One region of the Halobacillus sp. HZG1 genome, then DNA from elsewhere that is predicted to be linked to it. Evidence: a T-box and tRNA genes for the amino acid it is inferred to sense, from the RefSeq annotation. Region 1 holds a T-box; the other regions hold tRNA genes.
The links. A T-box is a leader RNA that pairs with one kind of tRNA and senses whether it is charged. The one in region 1 lies ahead of argS (arginine--tRNA ligase), so its partner is inferred to be a tRNA-Arg.

Region 1 (4,933 bases):
CGGCTACCGAGGCGATGATTGCAAGTCCATAATAAATCGGGTACATAGGATGCGCTCCTCTCCCTTTTGTTACTTCTATTATAATAGAAGTAAGGTGGAAGTGCTAAAGTTCACTATGCTACATGTTCTCAGGGGCCTGAATTCCAAGAATGGTTAAACCTTCTTTCAATTGAACGTTCACGGCATAAATCAGGGAGAGGAGTGCTTGTTCTTCCTCACTTCCTAACACTTTTGTATGGGCATAAAATTTATTGAAGTGACTCGCTACATCTAACAGGTGTCTCGCAAGTTTGGATGGATCATATTCTTTATAGGCCTTCTCAATGACTTCAGGGAAAAGGCGGAAAGTTTTAATTAGTGGCCAAGCGGTTTCTGCGTGGACGTCTGTTACAGGATGTTTGGGATCAAAGTTCCCTCTTTCCAGTAAAGAGACGGTACGCGCATACGTATATTGCAGGTAAGGCGCTGTATGACCCTCAAAGGTTAGCATGTTCTCTAAAGAAAATTCTACATCATTGCGTCGGTCGTGTTTAAGGTCATGAAAGATGACGGCCCCTACCCCCACTTGTTCCGCGACTTCTTGAGCGTTCACCAAATCAGGGTTCTTTTCTTTTATATTTTTAGCTGCCACTGAAATAGCTTCCTGTAATGCTTGTTCCAGTAAAACAGTCTTCCCCTGACGAGTGGACATCTTCTTGCCATCCTGCAGCATCATTCCGAATGAGATATGTCTTAATTGATCCGCCCAGGAAAACTCGGCTTTCTTCAACACATGTTTAACCTGTTGGAAATGAAGGGTTTGCTCATGGCCAACTACATAGAGGGCTTCATCAAAATCATACGTTTGCTTACGGTCAATCGCAGCTGTTAAATCTCTTGTGGCATAAATGGTCGTGCCATTGCTCTTTCGAATCAGGCACGGTGGTAACTTTTCCTCATCGAGGCGTACGACTTGCGCACCTTCCGATTCTTCCAACAACCCTTTTTCCTGCAACATATCAATGGTGGCACCCATTTTGTCATTGTAATAGGCTTCGCCACGGGTCAAGTCGAAGGTGATTCCTAAAAGTTTATAAATTTCTTCAAACTCTTCAAGTGATACGGATTTGAACCACTTCCAGAGAGTGACGGCCTCTTGATCGTTATTCTCCAATTTTTTGAACCATTCTCTTCCTTCATCAATGAATGCTGGATCTTCTTTCGAAGCATGGTGGAACTTCACATACACGCGGGTCAATTCTTGAATCGGATTCTGCTTGAGACTTTCTTCTTCCCCCCATTTGAGGTAAGCGGCTAATAGTTTTCCGAACTGGGTGCCGTAGTCTCCAATGTAATTAATTTTTACTGTCTTATACCCACATTTTTGTGCAAGGTTTGAGAGAGCATTTCCAATCACTGTTGATCTTAAATGTCCCATAGAAAAAGGTTTGGCAATATTCGGTGCTGACATATCCAGGACGATTGTCTTTCCTTTTCCAAATTCATGTGATCCATAGGCTTCCGGCTCTTGGTAAAACTGCTTCAAGCCGTGGTCAGCGACAAACACCTGATCAAGAAATATATTGATGTAGCCGCCTACTGTTTGTACTTCCTTGAAAATCGGGTGTTTTATTTGGCTGGAAATCTCATCAGCAATCAGCCCCGGACTCTTTTTCAAAGACTTCGCCAGCGGGAAGCAGGGAAAAGCCAGGTCACCGTGGTCCTGCTGTTTGGGAACTTCAATAAGTTGCTGCACCCACTCTCGCTGATATTCTTCCCCGAGGATATGAGCGATCTGCAGGGCAAGTATTTGTTTTTCCATGAACGACACCTCCATAAAAATAAAAAACCCCGTCTCAAATAAAGAGACGAGGTTTGTGCTCGCGGTACCACTCTTATAGCTATCGTATAGCCACTCGATGTTGTTAACGGGGGCATCCCCGGCTTTTCCCTACTCCATGGTTCAGGAAAGCTTCTCAAAAGTCCGTTTCACTACTGAAATCCTGCTCAGGCTTCCACCACCCCTGAGTCGCTGATCTGTTCCAGACAGTTACTCTCTTTTTCCTAGAATTTCTATATTTGAAAAAATTATAGCGGAAAGCATTTCCTTTTGCAATCCCTTCTTTGAGAATATCCTGGTTTAAATAGGTGATTATACGAAGAGAGGTGATTGATCATGGATTGGATTTGGAAAGCCGTTCTCATTATTATTGTCGGTACAATCATATTACGGGTTGCTGGCAGGAAGTCCATTTCACAAATGACGTTATCGCAGACGGTCATTATGATTGCGATTGGTTCCTTACTGATTCAACCGGTGGCTGGAAAAAATATATGGGTGACGTTCGGCGTAGGGGGAGTGCTCGTGCTTACATTGATGGTGATGGAATTCAGCCAGGTGAAATTTGATTTTATGGAACGTTTTCTTACAGGACGGTCTGTTTCCATTATTGAGAACGGACAGCTGAATGAAAAAAATATTAAGAAGCTGCGCTTTACTGTCGATCAGCTTGAAATGAAATTAAGGCAGAGTAATGTTACTTCCATTGATGATCTTAAATCGGCGACCCTGGAACCGAATGGGCAGGTCGGGTTTGAGTTGAAAAATCAAAAAAAACCAGCGACAAAGCAGGATATTGATGATTTATATCAGGAAATCCTTTCGTTAAAAAAGATGTTAAATCCCGATCAGGCTACACAGTTGCCGACTGAAAAACCGCCTACAGAAGATTTATTTAAAGAAGTAGAGACTAAGCAGCACCAGCAGGTCCACCCTGATCGTTTGAATTAAGTTCTATTGCAGGCATTTTGATCTATTCCTTGATATAATGGAGCAGAGGTGAGAAAAGTGGAATCCGTAAACACCATTGAAGAACTTCAGGCATTTGTTCATGAACATCCCCTTTCAATAGTGTATGTTTCCAGGCCGGGATGTTCGGTCTGCCATGGTTTGCTACCGCAAGTGGAAAGCCTGTTGAAGGAATACCCTGAAATTGAATCAAGACATGTAAACGCTGATGAAGTTCCGCAAGTGGCCGGTGAGTTTTCAGTCATGACGGTGCCTGCCGTTTTGATTTACTCGGAAGGGAAAGAGCTATTCCGTAAAGCCCGCTTCGTCCCCATTGGGGAACTGAATCAGCAACTGGCCAAACTGAATCATTTCATTAATGAAGGATGACCATCTGTTGAACCCTCAACAGATGGTTTTTTATATGCTCTAACGAAAAGAAATAAAGTCTGATAATTCCCTCAATTTTGCTTTCTCCGGCTTTTCTTAAAAATTCAACCCGCAAATACATGTCTGAGACGAGATTATTTGCGATGAGAAGCGATGAATTGGAAATACCTCTCCATGAAACCGTTTACACTAACTAATTGGCGTATATAGACCCGACTTGCCAAAAACCCCTTGAATAAGTTTTGCCCAGTGTTATGATGAAAAACGTCTTAAATAAAGCGAACAAAAAATGCGAACGGGAGAGATTAACCCAATATGATTAAACAAACGATTGCTTTTCTAGGTGCAGGCTCTATGGCTGAGGCGATGATTTCAGGCATGGTGGAATCCGGTAATATTCCAGCTGAGAACATCATCGTGACCAATAGAAGTAATCAGGAACGTTTAAACACAATCAATGATAAATACGGCGTACGCACAGTTTTAAAAGATGAATTGAACTTTCAAGAAGTCGATCAGTTCATTTTGGCGATGAAGCCAAAAGATATTGATGCAGTACTTGCCGATTTGAAAGATAAATTGACAGCAAACCAAGTGCTTGTTTCTGTACTTGCGGGAATCTCAACATCATATATGGAAGATCGATTGAACGACGGACAACAGGTCATCCGTGTGATGCCGAATACGTCAAGCATGCTTCGCGAATCGGCGACAGCTATCTCACCAGGACGTTTCGCGGACATGGACAATGTACTTGTCGCGAAAGAATTAATGAAATCCATTGGTGAAGTTTTCATCATTGAAGAAGATAAAATGGACGTCTTTACAGGAATAGCTGGAAGCGGACCTGCTTACTTCTATTACTTGATGGAACACATTGAAGAAACAGGCCGTGCAGAAGGCATGGATCGTGAAACTCTTCGTGAAATCGGAGCACAAACATTGCTTGGAGCAGCAAAAATGATGCTTGAACGTGATGAAAGCCCGACAGAACTACGTGAAAATGTGACCTCACCGAATGGTACGACAGCAGCAGGGCTGAACGCTCTTGATCAGGCTGGCGGAGGTTATGCCATCTCTGAAGCGATCAAAGGAGCAGCCAGTCGTTCGAAAGAATTGAGCAAAGAACTTGAAGGACTACTTGTAGGCAGTAAATAAACGAAGTAAATCGATGCGAAAATGTTAAACAGGAGTGATATGTTGAGTCAAGATAAAAAAAGGGTAGTTATTAAAATAGGGAGTAGTTCCCTGACTAGTATGCACGGAGAAGTTAGCCGCCGTAAATTAGAGAAATTAGTAGATGAAGTCGTCCAACTGAAAGACGACGGCCACGAGGTTTTACTCGTATCCTCAGGAGCTGTAGCCGCAGGTTATCGTAAACTCGGCTGTCTTGAGCGCCCAAGCTCTTTACCTGAAAAACAGGCAGCTGCATCCATTGGCCAAGGATTGTTGATGGAATCTTATTCCGATCTTTTCCTATCCCACGGTTATATGGGTTCACAGATCCTCATTACTCGCAGCGACTTCTCTGATGAAGACCGCTATAACAATGCACGTAACACGATTAATGTCCTGCTTGAGCGCGGCATTATTCCGATCGTCAATGAAAATGACACGATTACGATCGATCGTTTGAAATTCGGGGATAACGACACACTTTCTGCTAAAGTCGCAGGCCTTGTCGATGCCGATCAATTGATCATTCTATCCGATATTGACGGACTTTACGATGCAGACCCTAGAAAGAATGAAGATGCTAAACTACTTGATAAAGTC
Region 2 (4,933 bases), on a different contig from region 1:
CAACACCGGTTTGCAGCGGGGAATGGCCTGTCCGGTCATTCTATGGGGAATCTTCTGCTGGCTGCGATGGCATCCATGACGGGGGACTTTTATAAAGGGATTAAGGAAATCTCCAGAGTCCTGAATGTGCGTGGTCATATTTATCCGATTGCCAATCATTCCATGAACCTCCATGCGGAGATGGATGATGGAACTGTCGTAACCGGTGAGTCAAGTATTCCAAAACAGAACAAGAAAATAAAAAGGGTGTATGTAAGTCCTACGCCGATTCAGCCTTTGCCAGAAGCCGTAGAGGCCATTAAGTCTGCAGATTTAATAGTGATTTCTCCCGGAAGTCTGTACACCAGTATATTGCCGAATATCATCATTCCGGAAATCGGGCAGGCATTGAAAGAAACAAAAGCGACGGTCACTTATATATGCAACGTGATGACACAGGAGGGGGAGACTTCCGGTTACACGGCTGCTGATCATATCCAGGCCCTATTTGATCATATTGGAGAAGGTGTGTTACAGTCAGTGATTGTGCATAATCAACCCATTGATCAAGGGGTAAGGGCTGCGTATGCAGAAGAAAATGCAGAACCCGTCGTTTACGATATTGAAAGAATTAAATCCATGGGATTGAAAGTCATAGAAGAAGATATCATCGACCATAGCAAGCCTATGTTACGTCACGACACAGATAAATTAGCAAAGTTACTGCACTCTATGCTTTAGGTGTTGCTTGGTAGGTAGAAGGGGGTGTACATCATGTCATTTGCATCAGAGATCAAAAAAGAATTAACGAACGTAGAAGCAGATACCTGCTGCATGGAATCAGAACTGGCTGCCCTTGTGCGCATGAACGGAACCTTTTCCCTTTCCAATCGTGAATATATTCTGGATGTACAAACAGAGAATGCAGCGATTGCCAGAAGGATCTACACGTTAATCAAAAAGCTTTATCCCTACCCGGTAGAACTCCTTGTCCGGAAAAAAATGAGGTTAAAAAAGAACAATGTTTATATTGTGAGGATGACGGAGAAAGCGAAAGTCGTTCTTGAAGATCTTGAAATTCTGAAAGGTCCTCTATCCATTAATCCAGATATCCCTCAAAAGTATTTGAACGATACGTGTTGTAAAAGGGCTTATTTACGAGGGGCATTTCTTGCAGGCGGTTCCGTCAATAACCCGGAAACCTCTTCCTATCATCTTGAGGTTTACTCTTCGGATGAGGAACACAACGAGGCGTTGTGTAAGCTTATGAATAGTTTCGGGTTGCACGCAAGGACACTCAGCCGTAAAAAAGGATTCATCACTTATTTGAAAGAAGCGGATAAAATTACGGAGCTCATTAGCAATATTGGAGCACACCAGGCGCTTTTCAAGTTTGAGGATGTAAGGATCGTCCGGGATATGAGGAACTCTGTCAATCGTCTCGTCAACTGTGAGACGGCGAATTTGAATAAAACGATCGGGGCCGCTTTCCGCCAAGTGGAGAACATAAAATTCATTAAACGGACAGTAGGTTTAGAAGCGCTGCCAGATAAATTGCAGGAGATTGCATCCTTAAGATTGCAGCACCAGGAAGTTTCCTTGAAAGAGCTTGGTGAGTATGTTTCCGGCGGGTCGATAAGTAAATCCGGCATCAATCACCGGCTGCGTAAAATCGATGAGTTCGCCGAAAAAGTTAGAAAAGGCGAAGTGACAGAAAACACAAGAAATTAATGTTTCCTTAACAAATTCATGCTATAATGAAATACAATTATAAACGCTTTCGAAAAGAGAGCGTTCTTTTTTCTAAGTATTGAATCCGCTTACAAAGAAATTGAAATATAGAATGAGAGGAGAATGACAGGTGATTGAAAGGACGATCGTAATTGAGTTAGAGACAGGTTTACAGGCAAGGCCGGCGGCACAATTCGTACAAGAAGCGAACAAATTTACCGCAGACGTTTTTATTGAAAAAGGTGAAAAACGGGTGAATGCCAAAAGTATAATGGGGTTAATGAGTCTTGCTGTCGGAACTGATGAAGAAATCAAATTGATTGCAGATGGTTCTGATGAGGAAGAAGCGATGCAGGTGCTGACAGACTTCGTAAAGAATGAGTAATCTGTATTTATGTGAAAAAATGAACGTTCTCCAGTGAGGGAACGTTCTCATACAGAACAAAAAAATCCGCTGTGGATTCCACAGCGGATTTTGTGTTTTATTATTGTTCGTTTTTCTCCATGACTTTGTCAATCAAGCCATAGTCTACAGCTTCATGGGCAGACATGAAGTTATCACGATCTGTGTCGCGTTCGATGACTTCCATCGGTTGTCCCGTACGCTCAGCAAGAATCTTATTCAGCTTCTCACGCATTTTGATAATACGCTTAGCGTGGATTTCGATGTCAGAAGCCTGACCTTGTGTTCCTCCAAGTGGTTGGTGAATCATGACTTCACTGTTAGGTAGTGCATAACGTTTGCCAGGCTCACCGGCGTTCAGCAAGAATGCACCCATTGACGCGGCCATACCTGTGCAGATTGTAGATACGTTCGGTTTGATGAACTGCATCGTGTCATAAATTGCCATACCTGCTGTGATCGATCCACCAGGGGAGTTGATGTATAGGGAAATATCTTTGTCTGGGTCGTCAGCAGCAAGGAAAAGCAGCTGTGCAACAACAGAGTTTGAGATGTTATCATCAATCGGGCTTCCCAGCATGATGATGCGGTCTTTAAGTAAGCGGGAGTAAATATCATAAGCACGTTCTCCGCGGTTTGTTTGTTCAATAACTGTAGGGACTAAATTCATTTGAAATTCCTCCTTAACATCAAATTAATAATGATGGAATACATTCATCATACCTATAAGGTCAATAAAGGTCAAACAAAAACAATCGACCTTTTATTCTTTATTTCAGCAAGGGTTGCTGCGCCTTTTAAGTATGAAAAACGGTTATTATTATTCGTTCTATGTGATGTGTTCCAATTCCTTCTACCATCATACCCTAAATTTACCTATATAAACGTCCATACCTACATTTTAGCGATATGACAGGACTGTGGAAAACTCTATTTCGAGATGTTTGTAGGATTTCAGGGACTGCGGGAAAAGGTTCGCTTTCCGAGGCGAGTGGTGAGTCTCCTCGGGCTAACGTTCTGGGGGGCACATCTACCTTGCGCTTCCCGTGGACGCCTTGAACCGTTCACGCAAATGTCAGGTAACTAAGCCTTCCAAAATAGGAAGCTTTTCTTGAAGATCAAAAAATGGGTTGCGTTTTTTGTTGATTCTACTTATAATATTAAATGCATGTCGCTTTTGCGCCCGTAGCTCAGTTGGATAGAGCGGTAGATTCCGGTTCTACGTCAGTCGGGGGTTCGAATCCTCTCGGGCGCGCTAAACTAGATGGACCTTCCTCAGATGAAAGGAAGGTCCTTTTTTTACAAGAAATTCATTATATTAGTATAGTGATGTTGTCGAATCACTAACAGTTACATTAATGTTATTTAAATATTATTTGAACAGAAATCTCACAGAAATTATACGAACGTTTATTTGGGTATATTATCGCAATGTAGTTTATTTCGGGCTTTTTCTATGTTACTATTGAAGAAATAAAGTCAGACTTTTCGCTTTATTTAGAAGAGGGGTATTTATGACAAACCTAATCCGTTACAAAATGTTGTCGACTGAAGAGGTTTCTGAAGACAGGCGGATTCACGTGTTCGACATGCAGGAACAGCAAAAGTTATCCTTCAACTATAAGTTATTGAAACGGACACCCGAAAGTTATGTAGGCGAAGAGTTAGCACATTTCTTGGATAAACGGAAGTTGAAAATCGATAATGGTTTTTATGATAAAAAAGGACACGCTTCCTAACAGCGTGTCCTTTTTTGTGAATAAGCAATAGTGAGGGATGGATGGGGCAGATTTCCTTTGTTATGATGAAGAGGAAGTTCAGGGAGGCCTGTATATGTCTGAAGTTATTTTATACGTTAAAGAAAACTGCGGGTTATGTGAGGAAGTTAAGGATCTTTTGTCTCTCTTTGACGTCGCAGTGGTATTGGTGGATATTGGTACTGACCCTGTCCTGCTGGATAAGTATATGCTTGAGGTGCCGGTATTGAAAATTGGTGAGGAAGAGCTGGATTATCGGAATATTGATTACTTCGAACTAATGAAGCGTTTACAATGAAAAACGTCTAGGTTTTCACTTGCACGAGGACTACCCCACTGTTAATATAAAACTGAAATAAGATATTTTTTTGCTCCGAGCGGGACATAATATGACTAGCTGGGACGTAATACATCCCGGTTGGTACCATTTCAAAGAAGGAGCTTTTTCCATGAGAGCGTTCATCGACTTACAAAAAAAATTATTCCCGGATGTCCTGGACGTTATACAGCGCCGTTATCAGCTGTTGTATTATATCCAGATCATGCAGCCTGTGGGCCGAAGAGCGTTAGCTGAAAGTGTTGAGCTGGCTGAACGCACGGTTCGAAGTGAAGTGGATTTTCTGAATAAACAAGGAGCTGTAGAGATTACCTCACGAGGTATGCATTTAAGTTATGAGGGACAGAACATTCTTGAGCAGTTAGCCGAATTTATTAAAGAGGTCTCTGGGATAAAGGTTTTAGAACAACAATTAAAGGATAAATTAAATTTAGACTATGTCGTTGTTGTTCCGGGTGATAGTGATGAGCTTAATTGGGTAAAACAAGAGATGGGAAAAGCATGTGTCCAATATTTGAAAGAACATATGTCGCCGGATCAGGTGATTGCCATTACCGGTGGAACAACGATGGCATCCGTCGCACAAGTGATGACGCCGCTGTCTGGAGCTGATCAATGCTTATACGTGCCTGCACGTGGAGGTTTAGGTGAAAGAGTTGAAAACCAGGCCAACACGATCTGCGCGGAAATGGCGAAAAAAGCCAGGGGTGACTATCGTCTTTTATA
Region 3 (4,933 bases), on a different contig from region 1:
ATCAGGGAATGACCGCTCTCATGAATCATGGTGTTCAGAATAGCGAAGTACTTACCAACGACCGGCAGTTGTGTGAGCAGTAAAGCAAGAATAAGAGCTGAAAGAACTTGTAATTTCATATAACGCACTCCTTTCTTCGTGATCTTTTAATCGCTTTCTACTTACATATGACGTATCTTAAGAATAGAATCAATGGTAACAAAGGGGAATAGACATGCGAAAGTTAACATGGATAGGGAGTTCGATCATCGTACTATTTTTATGCAGTTGTGCCGCTCCATCAGAATCGAGTGAAACGAACATAAAAATTGCGGCTGCTTCAAGTTTAAAAGATGTCATGGAAGAGCTGACTCCTCTTTTTGAGGAGCAATACAATATAGAAATCGAAACCATATATGGAGGCTCAGGTAAACTGGCAAGACAAATCGAACAAGGAGCTCCTGTCGACGTATTCCTGTCTGCGGATCTTCGTTGGATCGAACTTCTTAAGAAAGAGAGCCTTGTCGAAAAAGATACATACATAGAGTTTGCTACCAACCAGATCGTTCTTATTGGTCACGATTCCACGAGTCATTTGAATACCATTCAAGAGCTGGAACTGACAAAAAATGAACAGCTTGCTGTCGGCAATCCAGAAAGCGTGCCTGCTGGTACTTATACGAAGCAAGCGTTGGAAAGGATTCAACTTTGGAGGGGATTAGAGGATCAGATGATTTTCGGAAGCGATGTTAGACAAGTCCTTGCTTATGTCGAATCCGGGCAAGTGGACTATGGTTTTGTCTATGCCAGTGATGCCCTGATTTCAGATCAGGTAAGAACCCTTACAAAAGTAGACCCTACACTCCACGATTCGATCGTCTATGCTGGCATCATTCTTTCAAAAAGCCGGACTAAGAAATCTGGAGAGCAATTTCTATCCTTCTTAAAGAGTGATCAAGCGACAGAAATTTACAAATCTTATGGATTCAATCCTAAGGAGGTGGAAAGATAGAACAATGAACGTCGAACCTCTTTTATTGTCTCTAAAGGTAGCGGCAATCGCTACTTTCATCGTATTTATTATCGGAACGATCAGCGCAAGAGTCATTTCTCGGAAATTATTTCCCGGGAAAAGTATTATAGAATCGATCCTTTTACTCCCTCTTGTCCTTCCTCCGACGGTCATAGGATTTGGCCTGCTTTATTTATTCGGCAAAAACGGCTGGATGGGACAATGGCTCATGGACTGGTTCGGTATTCAGGTGGTTTTTTCCTGGACAGGAGCAGTCATTGCGTCTGCCGTCGTCTCCTTTCCCCTTATGTATCAAAGTGCATCAGCGGCTTTTCAAAATTATGAACAAAACCTGGAGAATGCGGCTTTGACGATGGGGGCTTCGAAATTGAAAGTATTCTTCACCATATCGCTTCCTTTAGCATGGCCCGGATTGCTCGCTGGCTTAGTCATGACTTTTGCTCGTTCCCTCGGTGAGTTCGGAGCTACATTAATGATTGCAGGCTATATCCCTGGTGAAACAGACACCATTCCACTCGCCATCTATTTTGCTGTCGAATCCGGTCGAATGGAAGAAGCTCTCATGTGGGTGATTGTCATACTCTGTCTCGGTTTCAGTGCGGTATTATGGCTCAACACATGGAGCCGGAGGAAAATTATATTTGTAAGGAAAACATAAAAAAAGCTGAAGCTCCAATCAGCTTCAGCCAGCGCCCCCGGCAGGATTCGAACCTGCGGCACACGGTTTAGGAAACCGATGCTCTATCCCCTGAGCTACGGGGGCGTATGAACGTACGTGTAATATTATACAAAACAAACCAAAGATTGAAAAGGAAATGCACTTTAAAAATATTGCTCGGATGTTACTTCCAACGTATGTATATGATAAAATATTATTTGTCTGTCTAAAAGTATCGTATTTTGTAAGTGAGTGATGAGCACTCACGTTTTTGAATTGAGTTTGAAGGAGGAAAAGAGATGGGAGATTTACCTTTCATATCCGTTGAAGGGCCCATTGGGGTTGGGAAAACGTCTCTGTCTAAAAAGCTCGCCTCCCAGTTTGATTTTCATTTGCTGAAGGAAATCGTTGAGGAGAACCCGTTTTTAGGCAAGTTTTACGACAATATTGAAGAATGGAGCTTCCAAACGGAGATGTTCTTCTTGTGCAATCGTTTCAAGCAGCTCGAAGACATCGATCGCAAATTTTTGCAGTCGGGGAAGCCGGTGGTCGCCGATTACCATATATCGAAGAATATGATTTTCGCACGCCGCACGTTAAGAGAAGATCAATTTGACAAGTATGCACAGATTTTTGATATATTGACACACGATATGCCTAAACCGAATATGGTCGTCTATTTACATGCGAGTTTAGATACACTGCTCGAACGCATCCGCATGCGTAACCGTGATGTAGAGGCAAATATTCAACCCTCATATCTTGAACAACTCTCTCAAGACTACGAAGACTTCATGAGACATTTTGAGGCGACTCATCCCGAGATTCCTGTGATTCGTTTGAACGGGGATCATATAGACTTCGTAAAACATCAAGACGATTTGAATTATATTGTTGATCAAGTAGAGCAGCATTTAAATAAAGGAGAAGTTATCAAATGAATGCACGTGAACGCTATGGAATTCCACACGACAGCGTCATAACGATTGCAGGAACGGTCGGTGTTGGTAAGTCAACGATGACCAATGCTCTCGCTGATGCCCTCAACTTCCGTACCTCTTTTGAAAAAGTCGACACAAATCCTTATCTCGACAAATTCTATCAGGATTTTGAACGCTGGAGCTTCCATTTACAGATTTACTTTCTAGCGGAACGCTTCAAGGAACAAAAGAAGATTTTTGAATATGGCGGTGGTTTTATCCAGGACCGCTCCATCTATGAAGATACCGGCATTTTTGCCCGGATGCACTATGAAAAAGGGACGATGTCTGCAACCGATTATGAAACGTACCGAAACCTGTTTGATGCGATGGTGATGACACCATACTTCCCTCATCCCGATCTTTTAATATATTTGGAAGGGTCGTTCGATGATGTCGTTTCCCGAATCAAAGAACGTGGACGTCCAATGGAACAAGAAACTCCTATTGAATATTGGGAAGAGATGTTTACGCGTTATGACAATTGGATTGATAATTTCAACTCCTGCCCTGTCCTGCGCCTCAATATTGCCGACTATGATGTATTGAATGATAAAACAAGCATCGAACCTGTCCTTGAAAAAATCGGCCACTTCATCCAACAATCTCGTAAATGGCGCTCCAGCCATTTATTGACGTAAGCATAAAGATGAAACACCTGACGTCATTCAACGTCAGGTGTTTTTTTTCTATAATCTTCAATCATCATCCGGTGACTACCAACCATCTTCTCAGGCAAATCATGAAACTCGAAAAACTTCACCTGTACCGTTTCTGCAGGATCAAAAGCATAGTCCCCACTAAAATGTCTAGTGAAATAAGCTGTTGTCACAACGTAAAACTCATCTCCATTAGGAGCTCGGCTGAATTGATCTTCCCCAGAGTAAACATTCAATAACTGCAGATCTTTGACCTTTAATCCAGTCTCTTCGAATGCTTCACGTTTGGCGACTTGTTCCGTGCTCTCTCCAAGCTCCATCAAACCTCCCGGCAGTCCCCATACACCTTGAGGGGATGTTCGTTCCTGCAGTAAAATACGTCCTTTTTCATCCAGAATCATTACCACAGAGCCAACTAAAATAATGGGCCGATGACCGATAATTGCCCGTAAGTCCTCGACGTAACCCATAGCCTTCCTCCTCTCTCCATTATTCTATTATAACAAGAGAAAAGGACCCCTTTGAATAAAAGGAGTCCTTCTCGTAGATTAGCGTTCCATCGTATGCAACAGTTTTGTTAAGATGACAGCGCCCCCTACCATCACTGCACCAATCCATGGTGTATGAACAAGACCAATCGTATCAACGATGACCCCACCGACGGAGGATCCGATAGCAATACCGACGTTGAAAGCGGCAATATTCAAAGCAGAAGCTACATTAACCGCAGATGGAACATACTTCTCAGCTAATTGAACGACCAAGATCTGCAAAGCAGGGACGTTCATGAAAGCAAACAGTCCCATGAAAAACAATACAACTAAACTCAACACTTTAAATGGAATGACGAAAGCCAACAGGAGCAATACGATTGCCTGCAGTACAAACATCCAAAACAACGCTTTGATCGGATTTTTATTGGAAACTTTTCCACCAATCGTATTTCCGATCGCAACCGCAACTCCATAAATGAGCAGAATCACGCTGACAAACTTCGGATCGAAACCTGTCACTTCTTCCAGTAAAGGAGCAAGGTATGTGAAGGCCACAAACGTTCCGCCATATCCTAATCCTGTAATGACGAAAGAGAGCAGAATTCTTTTTTCAGTTAGTATTTTTAATTGGTCACGAAAGCTTGCAGGTGTTGCTTCTTCCAGGTTTTTCGGAACAAGCAAAGCACTTGCGATGATGCCGATTACGCCGAGCAAAGCTACACCGGCAAATGTCGCCCGCCAACCAAAAGTTTGTCCAATGAATGTTCCTAAAGGCACGCCTGTCACCGTCGCAACCGTCAATCCTGTAAACATAAAGGCAATGGCACTTGCCCGCTTATGCTCAGGGACTAAACTGGCAGCAATAGTCGATCCAATAGAGAAGAATATACCGTGAGAAAAAGCAGTGATGATTCTTGCAATTAATAGCAAGGTGAAGCTTGTCGAAACCGAAGCCACTAAATTACCAAGAATGAAAACAACCATCAGAGCCAGCAATAAACTTTTCCGGCTCAACTTATTGGTAAGAGCCGTCAAAACAGGTGCCCCCACAGCAACACCGACAGCATAACCGGAGATCAATACTCCCGCAAGTGTAATGGATATAGAAAGGTCATCGGCCATTGTGGATA

Region 2: it encodes a tRNA-Arg, which carries the amino acid that the T-box ahead of argS (arginine--tRNA ligase) is inferred to sense. The anticodon was not compared.
Region 3: it encodes a tRNA-Arg, which carries the amino acid that the T-box ahead of argS (arginine--tRNA ligase) is inferred to sense. The anticodon was not compared.

Annotation. Positions count from the first base shown of each region.
Region 1 is NZ_JAYLVQ010000012.1:23,335-28,267, forward strand. Features, by position in the region: gene VKA52_RS01065 (hypothetical protein) at 1-46, opposite strand, end outside; gene argS (arginine--tRNA ligase) at 119-1,801, opposite strand; T-box leader at 1,841-2,054, opposite strand; gene VKA52_RS01075 (DUF421 domain-containing protein) at 2,156-2,770, shown strand; gene VKA52_RS01080 (thioredoxin family protein) at 2,828-3,157, shown strand; gene proC (pyrroline-5-carboxylate reductase) at 3,473-4,315, shown strand; gene proB (glutamate 5-kinase) at 4,355-4,933, shown strand, end outside.
Region 2 is NZ_JAYLVQ010000038.1:48,070-53,002, forward strand. Features, by position in the region: gene VKA52_RS05745 (gluconeogenesis factor YvcK family protein) at 1-720, shown strand, start outside; gene whiA (DNA-binding protein WhiA) at 754-1,710, shown strand; gene VKA52_RS05755 (HPr family phosphocarrier protein) at 1,841-2,095, shown strand; gene clpP (ATP-dependent Clp endopeptidase proteolytic subunit ClpP) at 2,196-2,783, opposite strand; tRNA gene VKA52_RS05765 (tRNA-Arg) at 3,293-3,368, shown strand; gene VKA52_RS05770 (hypothetical protein) at 3,628-3,852, shown strand; gene VKA52_RS05775 (glutaredoxin family protein) at 3,947-4,168, shown strand; gene VKA52_RS05780 (sugar-binding transcriptional regulator) at 4,320-4,933, shown strand, end outside.
Region 3 is NZ_JAYLVQ010000062.1:162,403-167,335, reverse strand. Features, by position in the region: gene VKA52_RS11545 (M50 family metallopeptidase) at 1-119, opposite strand, end outside; gene modA (molybdate ABC transporter substrate-binding protein) at 215-991, shown strand; gene modB (molybdate ABC transporter permease subunit) at 996-1,670, shown strand; tRNA gene VKA52_RS11530 (tRNA-Arg) at 1,703-1,775, opposite strand; gene VKA52_RS11525 (deoxynucleoside kinase) at 1,970-2,611, shown strand; gene VKA52_RS11520 (deoxynucleoside kinase) at 2,608-3,291, shown strand; gene VKA52_RS11515 (NUDIX hydrolase) at 3,315-3,779, opposite strand; gene VKA52_RS11510 (MFS transporter) at 3,858-4,933, opposite strand, start outside.